3 regions of the Paraliobacillus zengyii genome follow, and region 3 is predicted to be linked to each of the others. Evidence: riboswitches for the same ligand, from Rfam matches in the RefSeq annotation. Region 3 holds a riboswitch; each other region holds the start of a gene.
What was found. A riboswitch is a leader RNA that binds a small molecule or an ion and turns the genes downstream of it on or off. The one in region 3 is predicted to bind thiamine pyrophosphate.
Positions count from the first base shown of each region.

Region 1: another riboswitch for thiamine pyrophosphate. It lies ahead of DM447_RS05230 (ABC transporter substrate-binding protein); the one in region 3 lies ahead of thiW (energy coupling factor transporter S component ThiW).
Region 2: another riboswitch for thiamine pyrophosphate. It lies ahead of thiT (energy-coupled thiamine transporter ThiT); the one in region 3 lies ahead of thiW (energy coupling factor transporter S component ThiW).

Region 1 is NZ_CP029797.1:1,046,088-1,053,255, reverse strand. Features, by position in the region: gene DM447_RS05240 (ABC transporter permease) at 1-619, opposite strand, end outside; gene DM447_RS05235 (thiamine-binding protein) at 668-958, opposite strand; gene DM447_RS05230 (ABC transporter substrate-binding protein) at 977-1,957, opposite strand; TPP riboswitch at 2,054-2,165, opposite strand; gene DM447_RS05225 (DsbA family oxidoreductase) at 2,350-3,072, shown strand; gene DM447_RS05220 (thermonuclease family protein) at 3,163-3,849, shown strand; gene DM447_RS05215 (cation-transporting P-type ATPase) at 3,911-6,574, opposite strand; gene csaA (chaperone CsaA) at 6,645-6,974, opposite strand; gene DM447_RS05205 (DUF459 domain-containing protein) at 6,962-7,168, opposite strand, start outside.
Region 2 is NZ_CP029797.1:2,973,369-2,980,536, reverse strand. Features, by position in the region: gene DM447_RS14995 (IS4 family transposase) at 1-1,213, shown strand, start outside; gene DM447_RS14990 (flavin-containing monooxygenase) at 1,689-3,119, shown strand; gene DM447_RS14985 (DUF3889 domain-containing protein) at 3,258-3,896, shown strand; gene DM447_RS14980 (SET domain-containing protein) at 3,950-4,345, opposite strand; TPP riboswitch at 4,538-4,638, shown strand; gene thiT (energy-coupled thiamine transporter ThiT) at 4,703-5,266, shown strand; gene DM447_RS14970 (TerC family protein) at 5,307-5,996, opposite strand; gene DM447_RS14965 (YkvI family membrane protein) at 6,108-7,168, opposite strand, start outside.
Region 3 is NZ_CP029797.1:3,395,440-3,402,607, forward strand. Features, by position in the region: gene DM447_RS16700 (HAD family hydrolase) at 73-936, opposite strand; gene DM447_RS16705 (ring-cleaving dioxygenase) at 1,063-2,034, opposite strand; TPP riboswitch at 2,209-2,322, shown strand; gene thiW (energy coupling factor transporter S component ThiW) at 2,408-2,905, shown strand; gene DM447_RS16715 (NUDIX hydrolase) at 2,959-3,429, opposite strand; gene DM447_RS16720 (aldo/keto reductase) at 3,770-4,609, opposite strand; gene helD (RNA polymerase recycling motor HelD) at 4,755-7,115, opposite strand.

The sequences.
Region 1 (7,168 bases), 1.4 Mb from region 3:
TATAGACGCCAATTCCCTGATTTGCTCCAAGCCATTCGGAAATAACTGCGCCCATTACACTATAGGTTGCAGCGATTTTTAAGCCCGAAAAAACTGATGGTAGCGCATGTGGTAATTCTAGTTTCGTGAAGATCTGCCGTTTGGATGCACCGGCCATCTGCATGTAATGCAACAATTCGTGACTTGTTTGGCGAAAACCATCTAATGTCGAAACCGCGATTGGAAAGAAACAAACGAGTGTAATGACAATAAGTTTAGGCATTACCCCAAATCCAAACCAAATAACGAGCAGTGGTGCAAGTACGATAATCGGAATGTTTTGTGATAAAATCAATAACGGATAAAATGCTTTTTTAAACGTTGGTAATATATGCAAACTAATCGCCACCATAAGTCCCACTGATACGCCAATGGCAAATCCAATTACTGATAATTTCGTTGTAGAGATAAGGTGATGCTGATAGCCACTCCAACCCGCGATTCCTTCTTGAACAATTACAGTTGGTGCCGGTAATAGCCATGCTGGGATATCAAAAAGGTGACTAATCGTTTCCCATAATACGATAAGAACAGCAATGACGATAATTGGACTGATCGTTTTTGTTGTAAATTTTTTCATATTAGAAAGGCGACGTCAAAACTGACACCGCCATCCCTCCCTTTTTTCTTAACGATATTTCTCTGTTAACACATCCATTGATGCCCCTTCAGGCTTATAATAGACTTTCACTTGGGAAATAATACTCGGACAACCAAGAGCGACCATTTCTTCATTCATTTTTTCTATAATTTGAAATAGCTCCGTTAATTCACCTTCCATTGTCGTTTCGAGTGGATTAACTTGGTACCTCACACCAGATGCTTCGATTACTGCGATTGCTGCGTCAACATATGGAATGACATCTTCGCCATTTTTTGTTTTTGGGATAATTTGAATACTTACAAGTGCATTAGCAATTTTTCGAGAGCCTCCCTTTTAATCTTCAGGTAAAAATTCATTCGTAAATGCATCATTCGCATTAAGTTCTGTCTCTAATAAATCATTTTCGTACATCCAATCTGCGTAATTTTCCCACACTTCAACATCTTGGACACCCCATTTAGCTGCGTCATCCTGATATTTTGGTGATAACCATGCTTGACTAGCCTTCACAAGTTCTGGGTCTAAATCAGGTACAGCTTCAATTAAAATATCTGCCGCTTCTTCTGGATTATCTATTGCATAATTATACCCTTTTGCTACAGCCGCTAAGAACTTTTCAACTGTTTCTGGATTCTCATCGATCATCATTTCATTCGTTGTAATGACTGGTGTGTAGTAATCTAATTTCTCTGAGTAATCAGTTAGATACTGCATGTTTAGATCAACACCACGAAGCTCAGCCTCAACACCTGTCCACCCATAATATATCCAAGCAAAATCAATATCACGTTCTACCGCCGTGAAGAAATCAGTATTTCCCATATTGATTATGTTCACATCTTCCACACTAGCGTCTTCTTGTTTCATTAGTGAGTCAATTACTGCTGCCTCAACTGGTGCTCCCCAACCACCATACGTTTTACCGGCATAATCTGCAGGTGATGTAATTTCTTTATCTACTGGAGAAGCAAATCCTGAAGTATTATGCTGAATAACTGCTGCAATAGATACAATCGGTATATCTTGTGTCCGAGCCTCTGTAATTGTTTCCTGTGCACTAATTCCAAAATCAGCTTTTTCCGCTGCTACAACTTGATCTGCACCAGATTCACTTGGCAATGTAATTTCTACATCTAAGCCTTCTTCTTCAAAAAAACCTTCAGCTTGCGCAACATAAAGCCCGGTATGATTTGTATTTGGTGTCCAGTCTAGCACCATCGTTACTTTCTCCAATTCTTGACTAGCTTGTTCGTCATTTGCACACCCTGTAATAATAAATCCAAGTGTAACCAATAAAAATAATACTTTCTTCATCTTAAAATCCCCCTTTTATTTGTGGAGGAACATATCCTTTTTCACGAAAAAAAATACGCTTAGGCATTAGCCTGGGCGCATATATAGTCACTTCTATTCGTGTTCATATATGTTCCCTACGCTGGTCTCAGCCAGATCAGGTTCCAAGGGTCAGTATCTATAACGGATACGATCTCAACCAGCCAAACTGGTCCCCCTACATTGAAACGTGCTATTTAATTAATTACACTACCAACTTTGCCATAGATTCGACTAATATTCAAGTACTATTTCATCATCATTAGTCATTTTTCTTTACTATTCAGTCTATACATAAGCAAATGATTTCATCTTTTCTACTTATTATGGCACAATAAACATGCAAAGATTAATTAAATAACTGAGGTGTTCTAATGAAAATAGATGTATGGTCTGATTTTGTTTGTCCGTTTTGCTATATTGGGAAACGTCGCCTAGAACAAGCGCTCGAACAATTCCCGCAAAAAGATAGTGTTGAAATAGAATTTAAAAGCTTTGAATTAGATCCAAATGCAGCAGTATATGCAGGTAAGAGCATTCATGAAGCAATTGCTGATAAGTATGGGATGCCAATCGAACAAGCGAAAGAGACAAACGCTGGACTTGGTCAGCAAGCTGAAAGTGTTGGTTTGACATTCCATTTCGAAACAATGAAACCGACTAATACGTTTAACGCGCATCGCTTAGCAAAATATGCCAAAAGTATTGGTAAAGAAGCAATCTTGACAGAGAAACTATTGTATGGTTATTTTACCGATTCTGTTAATCTAAGTGAAACAGATGCATTAGTTAAGATTGCAGAAGATGCTGGGCTAGAGAAAACAAAAGCAATAGAAGTTCTTCAAGATGAAACAGCTTTTGCTAATGACGTACGAGCTGACGAATCATTGGCACAACAATACGGTGTGACTGGTGTACCGTTTTTTGTAATTAACGATAAATATGCAATTTCTGGTGCTCAACCAGTAGAAACATTTAAAGATGCCTTAAATACAGTTTGGGAAGAAGAAAATCCAAAGCCAAAATTTACGGATCTTTCAACTTCTAAAACAGAATTTTGTACTGATGATTCATGTGGCATTCCCGAAGAAAAATAATACGTGAAGGTTTCCGAAAAATCGGAAGCCTTCTTTTTTTATCTATGCTAAAATGAATGTTGCTAAAAACAAGGAGGACATCATAGAATAATGGCAACTTTATTACAGAAAAAACTAGGCTTATTACTAATCATATTAACCTTATTAACTGGCTGTGGTCTTCAAACTGATCTAAACAGGGAAACACAAACAGATTCGGATCTTCCTTCCGCAACTGTGGATCGTGTTGTCGACGGCGATACGGTCCATATTATCTTGGATGGTGAAGAGGAAAGTGTTCGACTTTTACTAGTTGATACACCTGAGACAAAACATCCTAACCTGCCAGTCCAACCCTACGGAGAACAAGCGAGTCAGTTTGCTAAAGAAAAATTGACAGAAGGCACTCAAATTCAGCTCGAATATGATGGTCCAAAGCGAGATAAGTATGACCGACTGTTAGCATATATATGGATAGACGGTGAACTTTTTAATGAAATGTTGTTGGAAGAGGGATTCGCACGTTACGCCTATGAATATGATCCGCCTTACACACATTCCGACCAACTAAAGGAAGCCGAAACTAAAGCAAAAGCAGCTGATCTTAACATCTGGAGTGAGGATGGTTATGTAACTGAAGATGGTTTTACAACAGTCGATATAGATGAAACAAGCTCAGATGTTTACTATCAAAATTGTACGGCAGTAGCTGAAGCAAATGCTAGTCCTATTTCAGAAGGAGATCCTGGTTATGGTACACATTTAGACCGAGATGGCGATGGTATTGGTTGTGAATGACATAAAAAATAGTAAAACACTGTATCTTCAATGGAGATACAGTGCTTTTTCATGAAAACTCTTAGGCTTTATTGCCATTAAAAAATGTTCGTTTCAAATACTTCTCTATTTCTACTATTATAAATACACTTAATCCGACTCCAATCGGAATTAACCAGAGTCCAATATCTAGTGCTGCTGTGGCAAAAATAGTTTGCATAAATGGTAAATACGTAATCGCAAGCTGAAGTAGAATTAAAATCGCACAAACAATAAATGCAATTTTATTCGTGAAAAAGCTTTTGTTTAGCGCAAATCCATGTTCGTTTCTAACATTAAATAAGTAAAACATTTTACCAAATACAACAATATTTAATGTCACTGTATTAGCTACTGCATGTGCATAACCATTATCTACCATTATTGCATTAGCAATCAAACCACCACCAGCTACAAGTGCTGCCACATAAAAGATTCGAAATACATAGTACTTGCTTAACAATTGTGTTCCCTTTTCTCTTGGCTTACGAATCATCACATCTTTTTCAGCAGGTTCATAAACGAATGCAAAAGATATAGTGATGGCCGAAACCATATTAATCCACAATAGTTGAACAGGACTTAACAACATGGAAATTCCCAGCAAAATACTTGCCATAACGATAAATCCTTCTGCTGCACTAGTAGGTAACAGGAATAATATCGTCTTTTTCACATTATCATAAACGCGACGACCTTCTTCTATTGCATCGACAATTGTCTTGAAGTTATCATCTGTCAGAATCATATTCGAGGCATCTTTTGCGACTTCTGTTCCTTTAATTCCCATCGCTACACCTATATCAGCTTTTTTAAGTGCTGGTGCATCGTTAACACCATCTCCGGTCATTGATGTTACTTCACCATTTTCTTGCAATGCTGTAACAATGCGTAATTTATTATCCGGACTTGTACGAGCAAATATAGCATAATCTTTAATAACAGAAGCTAGTTCTTCGTCAGTCATTTTATCGATTTCTTTACCTGTTATTGCTTGGTCATTTGTATGTAGACCAATTTTATTACCAATTGCGAGCGCAGTTTCTGGATGGTCACCTGTAATCATTTTAACTTGGACTCCAGCCGAGTGTGCGGCTTTAACAGCTTTAATTGCTTCTTCACGCGGTGGATCAATAATACCAGCTAACCCTAGAAACGTAATATCTGTGGATAAGTCATCATGTGACAGTGCTTCAACGTCATCAGCTACTTTTTTATAGCCAGCCGCAATGACACGTTGACCTTGTTTAGCCAATTGTTCCATCTGATCTTCCCAATAGTTACGATCAAATCCTTCCATATCTTCGACCATATTAAATAGTTCACCAGGCGCACCTTTAACGAATATATAGCGTCCATCATTTGGAACGTCAGATAGTGTCGCCATGTATTTATAGTCAGAGTCGAATGGAATTTTATCAACTTCTTCTGTTTCTGGTAAAGTTAGCGCTGTTTTTTCTGCTAACGTAATAAAACAGCCATCCGTTGGTTCACCACTAATAGCCCAGCGATCTTCTTCGTCTTTTGTTAAGGAGGATTCATTTGCAGTTTTCGTTGCAAGGAGAAACTTTTCGAGTAGCGGATCTTCTTTATCAGCGTTTGCTTGTATTTCTCCTACAGGTGCGTACCCCTCACCTGAAACTTTATAAGTATTTTCCGCTGTCACAACCGACTTTACAGTCATTTCATTTTTAGTTAAAGTTCCCGTTTTATCTGAGTTAATAACCGTTACTGATCCTAGTGTTTCGACAGAGGGTAAACTTTTTACAATTGCATTTCGTTTCGCCATCTTCTGCACACCAATGGCTAGGATCATTGACATAATGGCAGGCAATCCTTCTGGGATCGATCCTACTACCATTGCGATAACAGATAAGAATAACTCACCTATTTCGTAATCCCGGAAAAAGTATGCAAACGCAAAAAATCCAATTGCTATTATGACAACAGCAATCGTAATATTCTTACCAAAAGTAGCCGTTTGTTTTGTTAATGGTGTCTCCATTTCTTTTACTTCTGTCATGCTTTCATTGATTTTACCAATTTCAGTATCATTACCTGTTTCTACTACGACACCAACACCTGTGCCAGAAGTAACGGATGTACTGGAAAATGCCATATTGATACGGTCTGCTAATACGGTGTCAGCAGGTAAAGCTTCGATTTGTTTTTCTACCGAATCTGATTCACCTGTTAAGGCCGCTTCTTCCATTTTCAAATTATCTGTATCAATAATCCTAAGATCTGCAGGCACCCGATCGCCAGGAAATAAATAAACAATATCACCTTTAACAATCTCTTCTGCATTTATTTCAATTCGTTGACCACCACGTTTGACTGTAGCTTCGGCCGATAACATATTACGGATACTATCTAACGCTTTTTCTGCCTTGTTTTCTTGTAAGTAACCAATTAATGCGTTAACGATCACAACTGTACCGATCACGGCTGAATCAATATACTGGTTAATTAAAAATGTAATTATCGTAGCAGCAATTAGCACATAGATAATTACATCATTAAACTGTTTGATAATTTTCTTTAACGTAGACTCTTTCTTTACCTCATCGAGCTTGTTTTTTCCTTCTTTTTCTAGTCTCGCTTTTGCTTCATCTTTCGTTAAACCTTCATCTATATTCGTATCTAATCTTTTTTTGAGATCTTCTACACCTGTAGCATACCAACTTCGCCTAGTTTCATCATCCATCTACGCTTCCCCTCCAAAGTAAGTTCTTCTTAACCGTTCCCAACAAGGAAGGGGAATAAACATTAACTTTTCACGATACTATCGTCCCATTCGCTACTTTTTCGTCTGGACTTAACAATACGACATCATCTGCACCAGGTACACCTCCGATCACAAGCACTTCAGATTTAAAGCCAGCAACACGCATAGCTGGAAAGTTTACTACTGCAACAACTTGTCGACCTACTAATTGTTCTGGTTCATATCTTTTGGTAATTTGTGCAGAAGACTTTTTGATCCCCAGTTCTCCAAAATCAATTTCAAGCTTTATTGCAGGTTTGCGTGCTTCTGGAAATGCATCCGCCTGCAAGACTGTCCCTATCCGTATATCTAATTTATTGAAATCGTCTATTGATGCCATCTGTATTCCTCCGTCAGCTTTTTTATAATTAAATCTACTAAATAATCATAGCCTGCTTCACCGAAATGGAGTCCATCATTTCTTATTCCTTTTAATTTTTGTTGGTATTTCTCACATGCCAACAACTCAGAGAATAAAGCAATATAACCAGCCCCCGTCTTTTCTGCAACATTTCTAACAACAGCTGCATACGT
Region 2 (7,168 bases), 420 kb from region 3:
AAGTATTTGTGCCTTTTTAAAAGAAACAGTAGGCTCTAGTGGTTTGGGGAATCTATGTTCAAGTATCACGCGCATATCCGGTGCGGATATATCTAAACAGGCCCTACATCAACGTTTCGATGCGAAAGGTGTTGCCTTTCTCCAGGGGATTTTTAATCAACTAGCTGAACAACAAGCTATTTTTATGCGTCCATTATATATAGATCATTTATTTTCTCGTATCCGTATTTTAGACGCCACTTCTTTTGGTGTACCTAAAAATGATCCAGATCACCCGGATGGTGCCAAAATCCAATTAGAATATGAACTATTTGAAGGGAAATTTCTGCATACATTCCTTTATGACCAAACAAAAAGCGACCAACATGCAGCACGGGAATTGGCAGACACAATTGAACCAGGAGATCTTATCTTGCGCGATTTGGGTTACTTTTCTGGGGAACACTTGAAGAAAATAGATCGTGCAGGTGGCTTTTATATCTCACGTGTCCCTGCCAATATGACGTTTTGGACATGGGATAAAAAAGGGAAGATGATGCAAATCAAACCAGAAGAAGATGCAAAAAAATTGGAACATGGAGAAGCGATAGATTATGGGCACATTCAAATCGGAAAGAAAGGGAAAAACACACTCCAAACACGTCTGGTCGTGCAACAATTAACCGAGGAACAAAAAAAGAAAAGAGAGGGGTATTTACAAAAGAGAAGGCGGAAAGGGGGTCACACCCAATCCGCCACCAAAAAAAATCAAATCCAAATCCTTGCCACCAATATAACATCGGATCAGGTAGAGATGCAAGAGCTATATCCGATTTATTCGTTGCGTTGGCAAGTGGAAATTCTATTTAAAACATGGAAATCATTGTTTCATATCGACAAGGTGCGCGCAATGAATCCTGAACGGTTTGCGTGCCATTTATATGGTACGTTAATTCATATTCTTCTATCATCTATGATTGCTTTTCAATGTCGGTATTATCTTTATCAGAAGCATCAGATCGAAAGCAGTGAGTTCAAATCTATCGATCATGTGAAAAGTGCCATTGAAGAGGATCAAGGCCAAGCGTTGTATCATAGCGATTCCTTTATTACATTGATAAAGAATATCTATCAAAATGTCTACAGGCATGGAAGGAAAGATCATCGCTATAAGCATAAGAGTCCTTTTGATATTCTAAATCTTGCGTATGAAAGAACCGTTAAAGCAGCATAGAACAACTGTATAAAATTTCCACAATAAAGCAGGAAACGCTTCTTATTTACCTTGTTGTAAAATAATTCAATATTTAGTAAAAAGTTGTTTGGACACTGTTTTGTTTTTCTATATTTTATCCTTAGCTTGACGGCTATGAGCCGTGCCCGCGGAAAGCGTAGTGTATTTTTAGAGCGAAATGTAACAGCACGTTACGACAGAGTCTATGCTTATTTAGTAATAAATCATTTTTAAAAGCTTAATGCAATATAACAGCTATAATACAAACTAAAACAGTCAACGATTAGCAAGTTTATTTAATGAGAAAATGGAGCTAGTAACTTTAAACAATTTACAAAAGGAAATTTAGATATAGTATACATACGATAAAGTTATCAGAAATGTTAAAATAGTATTATAATCACAAATAATGTTAATCTTCTTCACGTTAAAAGTGAGTTTTTAGATATAGAAACCGAAGAGAGGAATGAAAATCATGAGTTTAGAAGAATTAAACAAACGAGTGAAAACCGACCTTTCCTATCTTGCGTTTGGTGGTTCTGACTGGGTACGCCCACTTGACCATAAAGAAGGTCATGTCTATGATGCGATAATTGTTGGAGGTGGCCAAAGTGGTTTAGCCGCAGCTTTTGGAATTCTTCGTGAGAGAGTATCGAATATTTTAGTCATTGATGAAAACCCTGATGGATTGGAAGGACCTTGGGAAACGTATGCTCGAATGGTTACGTTGCGTACCCCTAAACAGTTAACTTCAATTGATTTGGGTATTCCATCTTTAACATTCCGTTCTTGGTGGGAAGCACAATTTGGACCAGAAGAATGGGAAGCAATTGATAAGATTCCGCGCGGTGATTGGATGAATTATCTTCGTTGGTATCGTACAGTTTTGAATTTACCTGTTATAAATAAAGTGAAGTTAAATCTTATAGAGCCAGTAGAAGAAGGCTTACATCGACTACATATTGAAGGTAGTGGAGCACCCTCAGATACAATACTTGCACGTAAAGTAGTTCTAGCTACTGGGATTCAAGGTGGTGGCCAGTGGTATGTTCCGCCAATGATTTCAGATAATTTGCCGAGTCATCTTTATGCACACACATCGAAACCAATTGATTTTAAAAAACTAAGAGGCAAGAAGGTTGCTGTCTTAGGTGGTGGAGCATCTGCTTTTGATAATGCTAATTTTGCATTAACAGAAGGTGTTGATCAAGCACATGTATTTGTCCGTCGAAAAAAGATGCCACGTATAAATCCAATTCGACAAATGGAGGCTTCTGGATTAATTGAACGTTTCCCAGCCTTGTCTGATGCAGATAAATATGCTGCTATCTCTCATTTCTTTAAGCATAATCAACCACCAACAAATGATACATTTAGTCGTGCAACATCCTGGCCAGGTTTTAATCTACACTTAGGTGCACCGTGGTTAAGTGTAGAGCAGAAGGATGAAGGTGCATTAGTTAAAACGCCTCAGGGTGAATACTATTTTGATTTTCTTATTATAAGTACCGGTCTTTTAACCGATCCAGCTTTACGACCAGAGTTGAAACTTGTAGAAAACCATATTGCCCGCTGGGGCGATTTTTATGATGCACCAGATGAAGTCGCAAATCCTGTGTTAGACGCGCATCCATACCTAAGCCCTGGCTTTGCCTTTATAAGCCGAGATGAAAAAGGGAAGAAACGTTTACATGGATTATTTGCTTTTAATTATTCCGCATTAATAAGTTGTGGGATCTCAGCTTCCGCACTTTCAGGGATGCGTTTTGGTATACCTAATCTAGTAGAAGAAATTTCTAATCAACTTTTTCTTGATGATCGCGAAGACATTATGAAGAATTTCTTTGACTATGATGAAGAAGAATTTGTAGGAGAATGGCTGGAAACAAGTAATCAATCTCATTAATATCTTTAGGTCCTATCCAGATGAAAGGTGGATGGGGCTTTTTTTTGATTACGAGAATATACTGAATGTCTCTGAATTAATCACAAATACGCCTGTATAAAACATAAACTATCCTAGTCTAAAACTAGGAGGTAAATGATGTATCCATATTATAATCAATATCAATCGTTAAATCAGTTTTATAGAGAGTCTCCATATTTACATCCATATCCACAACAATTAAATTACTGGGGGCGGCAACCATTCACAAGAGGCCAAGCAACATGGACAGAAGGAGGACGTGTTACGCAATGTGGTATGCCTTGGTCTCATAATGAATATATGACAGCAGCTGTAGGTGTGAATTCGCCTTATCAATGTGGGCAAACGTTAAAGATACGTGAGCTTTTCTCCCAAACTTTAAGAGAAGTTATTGTGACAATTGTTGATAAAGTACCTGGATTCCCAGCTGATAAAATTAACCTACACCGAAAGGCATTTGAAGCATTAGGTGCAGATCCAGCGGTTGGCGTAATAAATATTGAATTTGAATCTTCACCAGAAGTAGAGGAAGCAGAATGGGGAAAATATTTATTGGAAGTTACTGAGGTAGCTTATCCGAATTATAATATAACAGAATATAATTTTGTTAAGAAAACAAATCCAGCACCAAATCAAACAAAGGAAATCTATCACTATATTTTACAATCACCTCAAGAAAGAGTTAAAATCCAAGGCACGGTAATTTATAATTCAAACACTAATCGTGTTGAATCCTTTGATATTAAAGAAATATAAGATTGAAAAAGCCCAATCCACGTATAATGCGGATTGAGCTTTCAATTTTTTAATCATTTATTCAATTCATCAAAATTCATGTTGAACCATAAGGGGTCATTGTTATTAACATCACCATTATAGTTAATTAGCAATTCTTCACCAGCTTTTATATCTGTGTGAGCAAAAAATACAAAGGTATGATCTGGAAAGTTTATATCGTAATCGGTATTTGGAGTATAGGAATGATTAAACAACATGCCATATCCTAAAACAACCGCGGTATGATTTTTACCATATTCAAATACGTAATCATCCAGTACTGTTTGTTCTATGTGTTCGTGCTCCTTGTTTGGATAAGGAATAACAGGTGCAATATGTACTGTTTCTCCTTTTTTTATGTCGCGTGTAGCGAATACGCCTCGATTGAATTCCCCGTCGCTTAATGTAGATGTCTTTATCTCAATCATTTAGGTCACCTGCGATTTCCTTTTATTTTATTCATATGTACTCTATTTTGACAGTTGCTATTAGCGAACGCAACTGGTTGTACTTGAAATTTATAAAAGTTAATAGATTTATGGCCTTTTTAAAAAAACATCCTAAATTTTGTATGACAAATTCATTATCTTATGATATGATGAACCCGAAAATCAAATAAGCAAAACCACAAGGGGAGCTAAAATGCTGAGAGTGAACACGTTGTTCTAACCCTTCGAACCTGTTAGTTAATGCTAGCGCAGGAATGTGGATCGTGATATGTAGATTTGCGTTTACATATCTGTTCTCCCTTGAGGTTTTTTGTTTAAAAAAGGGGAGTTTTTTTTATGAAAAAATTAAGTTTAATTATGTTGATTGAGGCGTCCTTTTTTGCATCATTGGCGTTTGTTTTTGATTTACTTCCGTCGATTCGGCTTTCTCCATCGATTTCAATTTCTTTTGCTATGGTTCCAATTTTAATTTTAGCGTTTCGATGGGGGATTAGGGTTAGTTTAATTTCTGGCTTTATCTGGGGTATTTTACAAGTTATCTTGGGTGATGCCTATATTCTAACTCCACTTCAGGCATTTATTGAATATTTTATTGCCTTTGCTTTTATTGGTTTTGCAGGTCTATTTTATAAAGTCATTCAATCGAACCTGAAGATGGGGAAAAAGAAAAAAGTGTTATTTTGGGTTATTACCGCGACACTTGTTGGTTCTGTTGCACGTTACTTTTGGCACTTTGTTGCTGGATTTATTTTTTGGGGAGAATACGCGCCTGATGATATGAACGTGGTGTTGTTTTCATTGATTACAAACGGGATTACCATGTTGGGTGCCTTTGTTTTATGCGCGATCTTATTGGTGCTTTTGATCGGAACTACTCCGAGATTAATTGAGCGAAAATAAACTAGTTTTAACTCCCCGTTTTATAAATGGGGAGTTAAAACTAATAGCTGTCTGCTGCGCTTTTAATATAACCAAGCAGTAAAATAGTTAGCGTTAGGAAGCCAACAATTAAATAGTTAAATAAGCCATTAGAGAGATCAAGTAAGTCTATTAATTTTTGATCCGTCAAAATCATTTCCCCGGCTGTCCACGCAAGAATACCAGCACCAATATAAGCTATCCAACGATATTTTTCTAATACTTTTACGATTAGTTTCGATCCGAATATCATAATAGGAATGCTAACCATCACCCCAATGATAATCATACGAATATCCCCATGCGCCGCACCTGTAATAGCAACAACATTATCCAGACTCATTACCGCATCTGCAACAATGATTGTCGAAACAGCTTTTAATAAACCAGTATGTGAGGTAATGGTAGCTTCCTCTTCTTTTTCAACAAGTAAATTATACGCTATCCAAAGAAGTAATAAACCACCAATTACATTTACAAAAGGAATTTGCATTAAATAAATGATAATAACTGCAAAAAATATTCGGAGCAGAACAGCGCCAATCGTGCCTAAAAGTATTGCTCTATTTTGATGTCTTTTTGGTAAAGACTTGGTGGCCATTGCAATCACAACAGCATTATCACCGGAAAGAACAATGTCAATTGCAATAATTTTTAATAATGCAATCGTCGCAACAGGTGTTATTGAGAATAGTAATGGGAAAAAGTCCACTTTTTGTTCCTCCTACAGAAATTTAAGATGGATAAGCTAAGTTGTCCATAACCAATTCTATGAAGAAACTTGAAATAGTAAACCAAAAAAAGTAGAAGTTTTTTAAAGTATTTATTCTTTTAATTGTTCTCTTTTAAATATCCATACATAAATTAACCCCGCAAAAAATAGAAAACCTCCATAACCAACAGTAGGATATAAGTATTTAACCATAGCAGAAAAGCCAATTTGACTGAATAAAAAAGCTGCTAGTGTTGTGCCTGCAATCACCCAAATTCGAAAGCGTGCAGCGATAAAGTTCATTCTTGAAACAAATCCATATAAATTTCCGACCGCAGTGGTATATACTTCAGCAAATAATACAATAGCAAAAATTAGTTGAATAAATGGAGCAATTTTAGAAGCTATAAGAATCATGGGCACTTCCACATTTGAAACACTATCTAAATTCGTTAAAATACTGAAAAAAATAGCAATGATCCCTATCCCTAAACCTAATCCACCTAATAAAGCCCCCCATAGTAGGGTTTTTTTATTTTTAGCTTTCGCCCCCATTGGTGCTAATACTGCAACGGCAATCACAAGATTATAAGAAGCGTAATTAAGAGCAGAAATGAACCAATTTGGTGCAGCGCCTTCAATGGACTTCGATACTTGTAAATCTGCAGCTGTAATTGGATTTATTGAGATACTATAGATAGCGATAAAAAGAACAGAAACTAATAATACTGGAACAACATAACTGATGGCATTAATAACACCTTTCATTCCAGTTATAACAGTTAGTAGTGAAATAATTGCCATTAAGATCGTCCCCCATAAGGAGGCTAACTGAAATTGTTGATCAAAGATTGCACCGGCTCCAGCTATCATGGCTGCTAAAGCACCGAATAGAAAGACTGTAATAATAATATCGATGATCGTACCAATAATTTTTCCGTTAGTAAATCGCACTACCTCTACATAAGAGCTAACATTTAATGCTTTACCAATTACTAAAATCGTATAGCCGAAAAAGAAAAACAAGAGCGTTGCAAAGGTAAGTCCAAATAGGCCATTTATTCCATATGCACTAAAAAACTGGAGGACTTCTTGCCCGGAAGCAAAACCAGCCCCGACAACGGTTCCAATGTAAGTTGCCGCCACTTTAAATACATTAATCTGTGTAGATG
Region 3 (7,168 bases):
AACAATAATCGTATTAAATTATATTTATTCTTTTTATCACAACAAGCAACTTTAGTCAATTAGATAAGCTGATCAATTCGTGAAAAATCGGTCCATCAGATAATGATAGACTCCATCTTCATCACAAGTATGTTCGGTGACCTCATCAACTATTTCTTTAATATCAGCTGCTGCATTTTTCATTGCTACTTTCTGCCCTGCTAACGCAAACATTGGTAAATCATTGTGACTATCACCCATAACTAAAATTTCCTTTGCAGTAATATCTAGATGATCTAGTATGAGTTGAATACTCGTTCCTTTGTTAACATTCGCAACCATAATTTCTACATTATGTTCTGAAGAAGAGGAAGTAGTAAAATCAGTTTTTTCTTTTAGTTTATCTAATACGTCTATCCACTTGTTAATATGCACCTTACTTTTACTAAAACAATAAAATTTGGAGAAAGCTTGTTCATCGATAGAATCAACCCATTTAATCTGACCATCCATTGACTCTTTTCTTGATAGCCACTCGTTAATACCAACACTTTCTGGTTGAGGATCTTCCATTTCTTTATCCAAAATCGATTTGTCCTCTTTTAATACCAACCGCTCTCCAACTGCAGGAAATAATTCATAATACACATGATTCTCGCGTGCTTTTTCAATTATTTCTGTTACTAATTCAAAAGATAACGTATGCTCTTTAATTTTCTCATCACCTAAGTATACTGTCATCCCATTTGAGCTAATGATTCCATCAACTGTAAATCCTTCTGGAACGATCGGGAAGATTTCTTCACGTGAACGACCTGTTGCAATAAAAACCGGAATTCCTTTTGCTCGTAATTTATCAATGACTACTTTTGTATTTTGACTAACTTTATTATGATGGTCTAATATAGTTCCATCCATGTCTAAGAAAATTGCTTTTGGCTCGGCATGTTTGTTCATTTATTTTCCCCCTGAAATTTGTTTCGTATAATTTCTCTTAGGCTAGTATAGCATTTTGACCTTAATCTCTCCTAATTAAAAAGGAAAAGGATAACGTTTTTAATCGTCATCCCTTTCCTTCTTTAACTAATTAATTGTATCTAAAGGTTTTAAACGCGCTTCAATTGACTCTCTTTTTTCTTCCAAGAATGGTGGCAATGCAACACGCTCACCTAAATGCTCTATGTCCTCATCTGTTTCAAAGCCTGGTCCATCTGTGGCTAATTCATAAAGAATACCATTTGGTTCTCTAAAATAGAGCGATTGGAAATAATAGCGATCTACCAATCCAGAATTCGGCATACGTGCTTCCTGAATAACTTTGTGCCAGGCGGCAAGTTCTTTCTCGTCCTCAACACGAAAGGCAACATGATGCACACTACCTCGACCAGGTCTTTCACGTGATAAATCAGTGCGCGTCTCAATATGGACTTCTGCACCTGTTCCACCTTCACCTGTTTCATAGACCTCTATATCAGGTTGACCGTCGACATAGGCTTGATAACTCCCTTTATATCGAAAGTTCAGTATTTCAGTTAACACACGTGTAGTAGGCCCTAGCTCAGGTACAGTTAATTTAACTGGCCCCAAACCAGTAATTCCAAATTCTTTTGGTACGGGACTTTTATCCCAAGGGACGCCAGGTGCGACTCCTTTATTACCTTCATCAGAAACCAAGACTAACCTTTGTCCTTCATGGTCTTGGAAAAATAATACTTTACGTCCAAATTGCTCAACAATCGGCTGAAATGCCACGGCTTTTTCTTTGAAACGCTCTTCCCAATAAACTAACGCTCTATCAGTAGGAACGCGTAAGGACGTTAGCGAAATACTATTATTACCCTCATACGTGTGCCCAGCACGTATAATTTCAAAAAAAGTTAAGTCTGTTCCTGGGTGTCCAACCTCATCTGCATAAAACAAATGATACATACTTGTGTCATCTTGATTAACAGACTTTTTAACAAGTCTCATTCCTAGTACATTGGTATAAAAATCATAATTTCTTTTAGCAATTGCTGTAATTGCGGAAACATGGTGAATCCCTTTTAATTCCATCTATTTCACTCCTTAACATCATCTTTCTAAAATTATCGATAGGTTACTATTTGAATATATTACGATTATATACACTATTTATCTCGAATTCAAGATAAACGATTTTAATTATTTTTACTTATTTACCTTTATAATACATTTCACTTATGCTATTCTTTAACTAATAACTTCATAATTCACTACTAGGGGTGCCTATCTGGATAGGCTGAGAGAAAAGTAATCAAGCTTTTTAACCCTTTTGGACCTGATCTAGTTCGTACTAGCGGAGGGAAGTAGCCGAATCGATTACATTCGATGATACTGTCAGGTCCTTTTTTGAGGAGCTGGCTTTTTGTTTTGCAATATATATTTTTTTTAAAAGGAGGAAAACAGTATGAATAGAACAAAATTATTAACCACGATGGCACTGTTTGTAGCAATTGGAACCTTGGGGGCACAACTATTTGGCTTCCCTACTGGAATTGCCAAAGCTTATCCCGTGCAACATGCCGTCAATGTTATGGCAGCAGTCACACTAGGACCCATTCCGGCTGTCATTATTGCTTTTGTGATTGGTTTAATACGAAATTTATTAGGTTTAGATACGTTATTAGCCTTTCCAGGTGGAATGATTGGAGCGTTATTGGCTGGTTATTTCTATCATTGGACTAACAAAAAAGTGTTTGCAGCTACTGGTGAAATGATTGGTACTGGCATAATTGGATCATTACTATCTGTTCCTATTGCTAACATTTTATTAGGACAATCTGCGGGAGCATTAGCATTTGTACCAGGTTTTATCGTTAGTAGTTGTACAGGAGCAATACTTGGGGTATTTGTTTTATCCAGATTAAAAGGACACACACTCGTACCAAATAATGTGCAATCTTAGTTTTCACTAAATAGTGTTAAAGGGTTTCCTTAGCCAGCAGAAACCCTTTAACACTAATCTCTAACTATTGGTTTGGTTGCAGTTGATTGTAAATCACGAATTACCTTCATTTGACTTAGAAACATATTCTCAGGTAAATTATCTAATGAGAAAAATGCCGTGTCTAATGTTTCTTCGTTTTGTTTGATCAATTCTCCTGTGAAGTCTTCGCAAGTAAACCAATGCTGTACAAGCGAAACTTGGTCACCATTAGCTAATGTTTTTTGATTACCTTCTCCAGAGTAAACAGAAAATAACTCAAGTGCCCCTATCTTTAAACCCGTCTCTTCAAAAACCTCTCTTCTTGCAGTTTCCTTTACTGATTCACCTAATTCCATATAACCACCAGGGAACCCCCATGTTTGATTATCAGCACGTAAATGGAGCAAAACACGCTTTTGATCATCAAAGATAATTGCACCACAAACCACCATAATAATTGGCTGATTTCCTACCATTGATCGAACATAACTAATATAATCCATCGTAACCACTCCTTTCGAACATTTCTTTGATTTAACTTTCAACAAAAAACAACGATAAACTTTGACGTATCAGAATTTACTGACCCGCTTCTCAAGCGAAACGTGCTCCCTTTCCACAGGCACGGATAGCGAAGTGTATTTCCAGAGCGATATGTCACGTCGCATTTTCCTTCAAATTCATCAGATGAAACAATGATGCTTACGAAAGAGGCACAACGTCGACTACAACTTTGGATTTCGAGACTTCTCAAGTTTACTATGACTTAAATGCCTGTTTCACTCTATGAAAATTGTGTTTAAAAGATACAAAAAAATGGCGCTTTGTAGAGCGCCACTTTTTTTATACTTTGTTAAACGTATCTGGATCTGGTCCCACACGTTCATCTTTATTCAAACCGTTAATAGTATTCATATCAGCTTGTGATAATTCAAAATCAAACACATCTGCATTTGCAACAATTCGGTGTTCTTTTACTGATTTCGGAATTGTAATTACTTCACTTTGAAGATCCCAACGAATAATGACTTGTGCAGTTGTCTTTTCATACTTATCAGCGATCTTCTTAAGTGTAGGGTCATCTAATAGTTCTCCTTGTTTTAATGGAGACCATGCTTCAATTTGAATACTGTGCTTCTTGCAATAATCACGTAATGATTTCTGATCTAAATGAGGGTGAAATTCTACTTGATTAACCATTGGCACTACTTCAGCATCTTTAATTAACTCATCTAAATGATGTTCTTTAAAGTTACTAACACCGATAGCCCGAATTTTACCTTGTTTATATAATTTCTCCATTGCTCTCCATGAATCCTTGAACTTACCTTCTGCAGGGACTGGCCAATGGATTAAATATAAATCTAAATAATCCAATCCTAGTTTCTGTAAACTTGATTCAAAAGCATTTAATGTAGATTCATAACCTTGATCACCATTCCACAACTTTGAAGTAATAAATAATTCTTCACGAGGTACGCCTGATTTTGCTAGCGCCTTCCCCACTCCTTCTTCATTTTTATATGCAGCAGCAGTGTCAATACTTTTATACCCGTGTTCTAAGGCAGATGTAACAGAATGAATTACCTCATCACCATCTTCTACTTGAAATACGCCCAATCCTAGCCATGGCATTTTCACACCATTATGTAGAGTTGTTGTTGCTTGTAAATTTTTAAGCATACTGTATTCCTCCTTATAACTATCTATCTTATGCATTATCTCACAATTTTGTAGTAATGTGAAAAAATTTGATCATATAACTACGCTTTCATTAGCGTCCTATTAAGAAAAGGGGCATCCCTATATCAAACGGAATGCCTTTTTTCTACTTGTTTTTTTCAATTGAATGAATCTTATAATGTATAAAGCGATCTTTCGGAACTTGTTGAACAAATTCGCTAACCTCACCAAGTGATAACACAAATAATTCATGCATCGCTCTTGTACACGCTGTATATAAGAGATTTCTTTCTAATTCGTTCTGATAACGTGCTTTTGAAGCATTATAAATAATAACAGCATCAAATTCTATGCCTTTTGCTAAATAGGCCGGTATCACTAATATACCTTTTTGAAATGTATGCGTACTTTGATCCATTAATAACACATCAAAATGTTGTTTTAATGTCTGGTATACTCTTTCACTTTCTTGCATGGTTTTACATATGATCGCAATCGTTTGATGCCCTTTTGATTGATACGTATTAATAGCTTCACTTAACTTATCTGAAGCGATTGCTATATTATCAACTTCCATTAAAACAGGAAGTTTACCATCTCGATTAAAAGCTTCAATTTGGTCTCCTTGAGGCATCCAAGCTTTCGTAAATTCAACAATTGGCTTCGTTGAACGATAACTTCTTGTTAGCGTTATTTTCTCATGTTTTTCTTCTGTTGGGTCTGTTAAAACGTTATGCTCTTCTAATGCATGGACATAAATCGCTTGATTAATATCACCGAGTAATGTCATCCGGCTAATAGGGAATATCTCTCTTAAATAAGCAAACTGAAACGGTGAATAGTCTTGCGCTTCATCGATAAATACATGTTGAATAGACCGATTTGCTTGAAAACCTTTTAACCTATTTTGAAAATATAAATATGGCGTTGCATCTTCCCATGATAAAAAGTTAGAACGTAAATTTTCATATGTGACTGCACAAATAGCGTGCCAGTTTTCTGGGAGGACTACTTCTTTATTATCTTGAAGTTCAGGATTTTCAAATAGTTGTTGGTACGTACTTTTAACATCAATAAAGTATAAACGCTTTATCTTTTGCCTTAATGGATGAATTTTGTCTTTAGTTACTTTTTTTCTTAGTAACGCTTCCTCTCTTGTTGCATCCATAAAGGTATCTTCTGAAAATGGCGCTTCTTCTTGTAATTGTTGGTGTACATCTAGATAGTCAGCTTTATCTAATAACTCAATTTCTTCAAGCACCCAATCTTTCTCTCGTTCATTTATCTCTAATTCATCTAATTGTTTAAGTAACCACTTCATCACCTTCTCTAGACGAATAGAAATACTTATATTAGAAGGAAATGCGTAAAAATAGTTGCGGATCTTCTTTCTTGAAATAACTAATTCCCCACGAAAACGAACATTTCTAAATACCATACCTTCTTTTGAAAGTGTTTCAATAAAACTGTCAATATGATCTTTAAACTCTATGCTTGCTTTATAGCGCATTGCTGTAATTCTAGGATCAATACTGTGATTGTTCGTTTGAAGATAGTATTCCATTTGATCAAAGGGAGATTCAATTGTAAATTGATTACCTAATTGTGTATCAATATATCGATAAAATGTCGTTTGTTTCATGTTGTCTTCTCCTAATTCAGGTAACACCGTAGCGATATAACTATTGAATAACGGATTCGGAGAAAACAATACAATATTTTCTGATTTTAAATGTTCACGGTAACGATAAAGCAAATAAGCAACCCGTTGAAGCGCAGCCGAAGTTTTCCCACTACCAGCAACTCCTTGAACGACAAGAATTTTACTGCGTTCATTTCTGATTATTTGATTTTGTTCTTGTTGTATCGTCGCAACAATACTTTTCATTTTTGTATCTGCATTCGTACCTAATACCGATTGCAACAAACGATCGCCAATTGTTAAACCTGTATTAAACATGCCTTTTAATTGTCCTTGTTTAATTATATATTGTCGTTTCAAGGTAATTTCACCATCTATGACTTGATCAACAGCATGGTAAGAAGCCTCACCTGGTGGATAATCATAATATAGACTAGAAATTGGTGCACGCCAATCATATATAAGAAAATCTTCTTCCTTTTCATCCATTAATGAAGCAAGACCGACATAGATAGAATCTGGCTTTGACTTTTCTCCATTTTCAACGAAATCAATTCGACCAAAATAGGGAGAATCTTTTAAACGATCTAATGTGTTAAGCTCTTTGGATAATTGCCCATGGCTCCTTTCTCTTTCAGAAAGAAATTCAGCTTGTTGTTTCAAGCTTGCCTGTGTTTCAACTACATCATCTATTTCTTCTAGATTTACCGTTACATCGTCCCAGAAATTCTTGCGGATATCTATTACACGATCTTTTAATGTTTTTACATGTGTACTTAATTTATCCATCTTTTGTTTAACTCGTTTCACCACGTGATCAACCCTTGCTTTTTCTTCAGGCCAATCTTTCTCTTGCTCATCCATGGTTTTCACTCCTAACTACAAATACTTCTTTTAATCCATTTTAACATCTATTA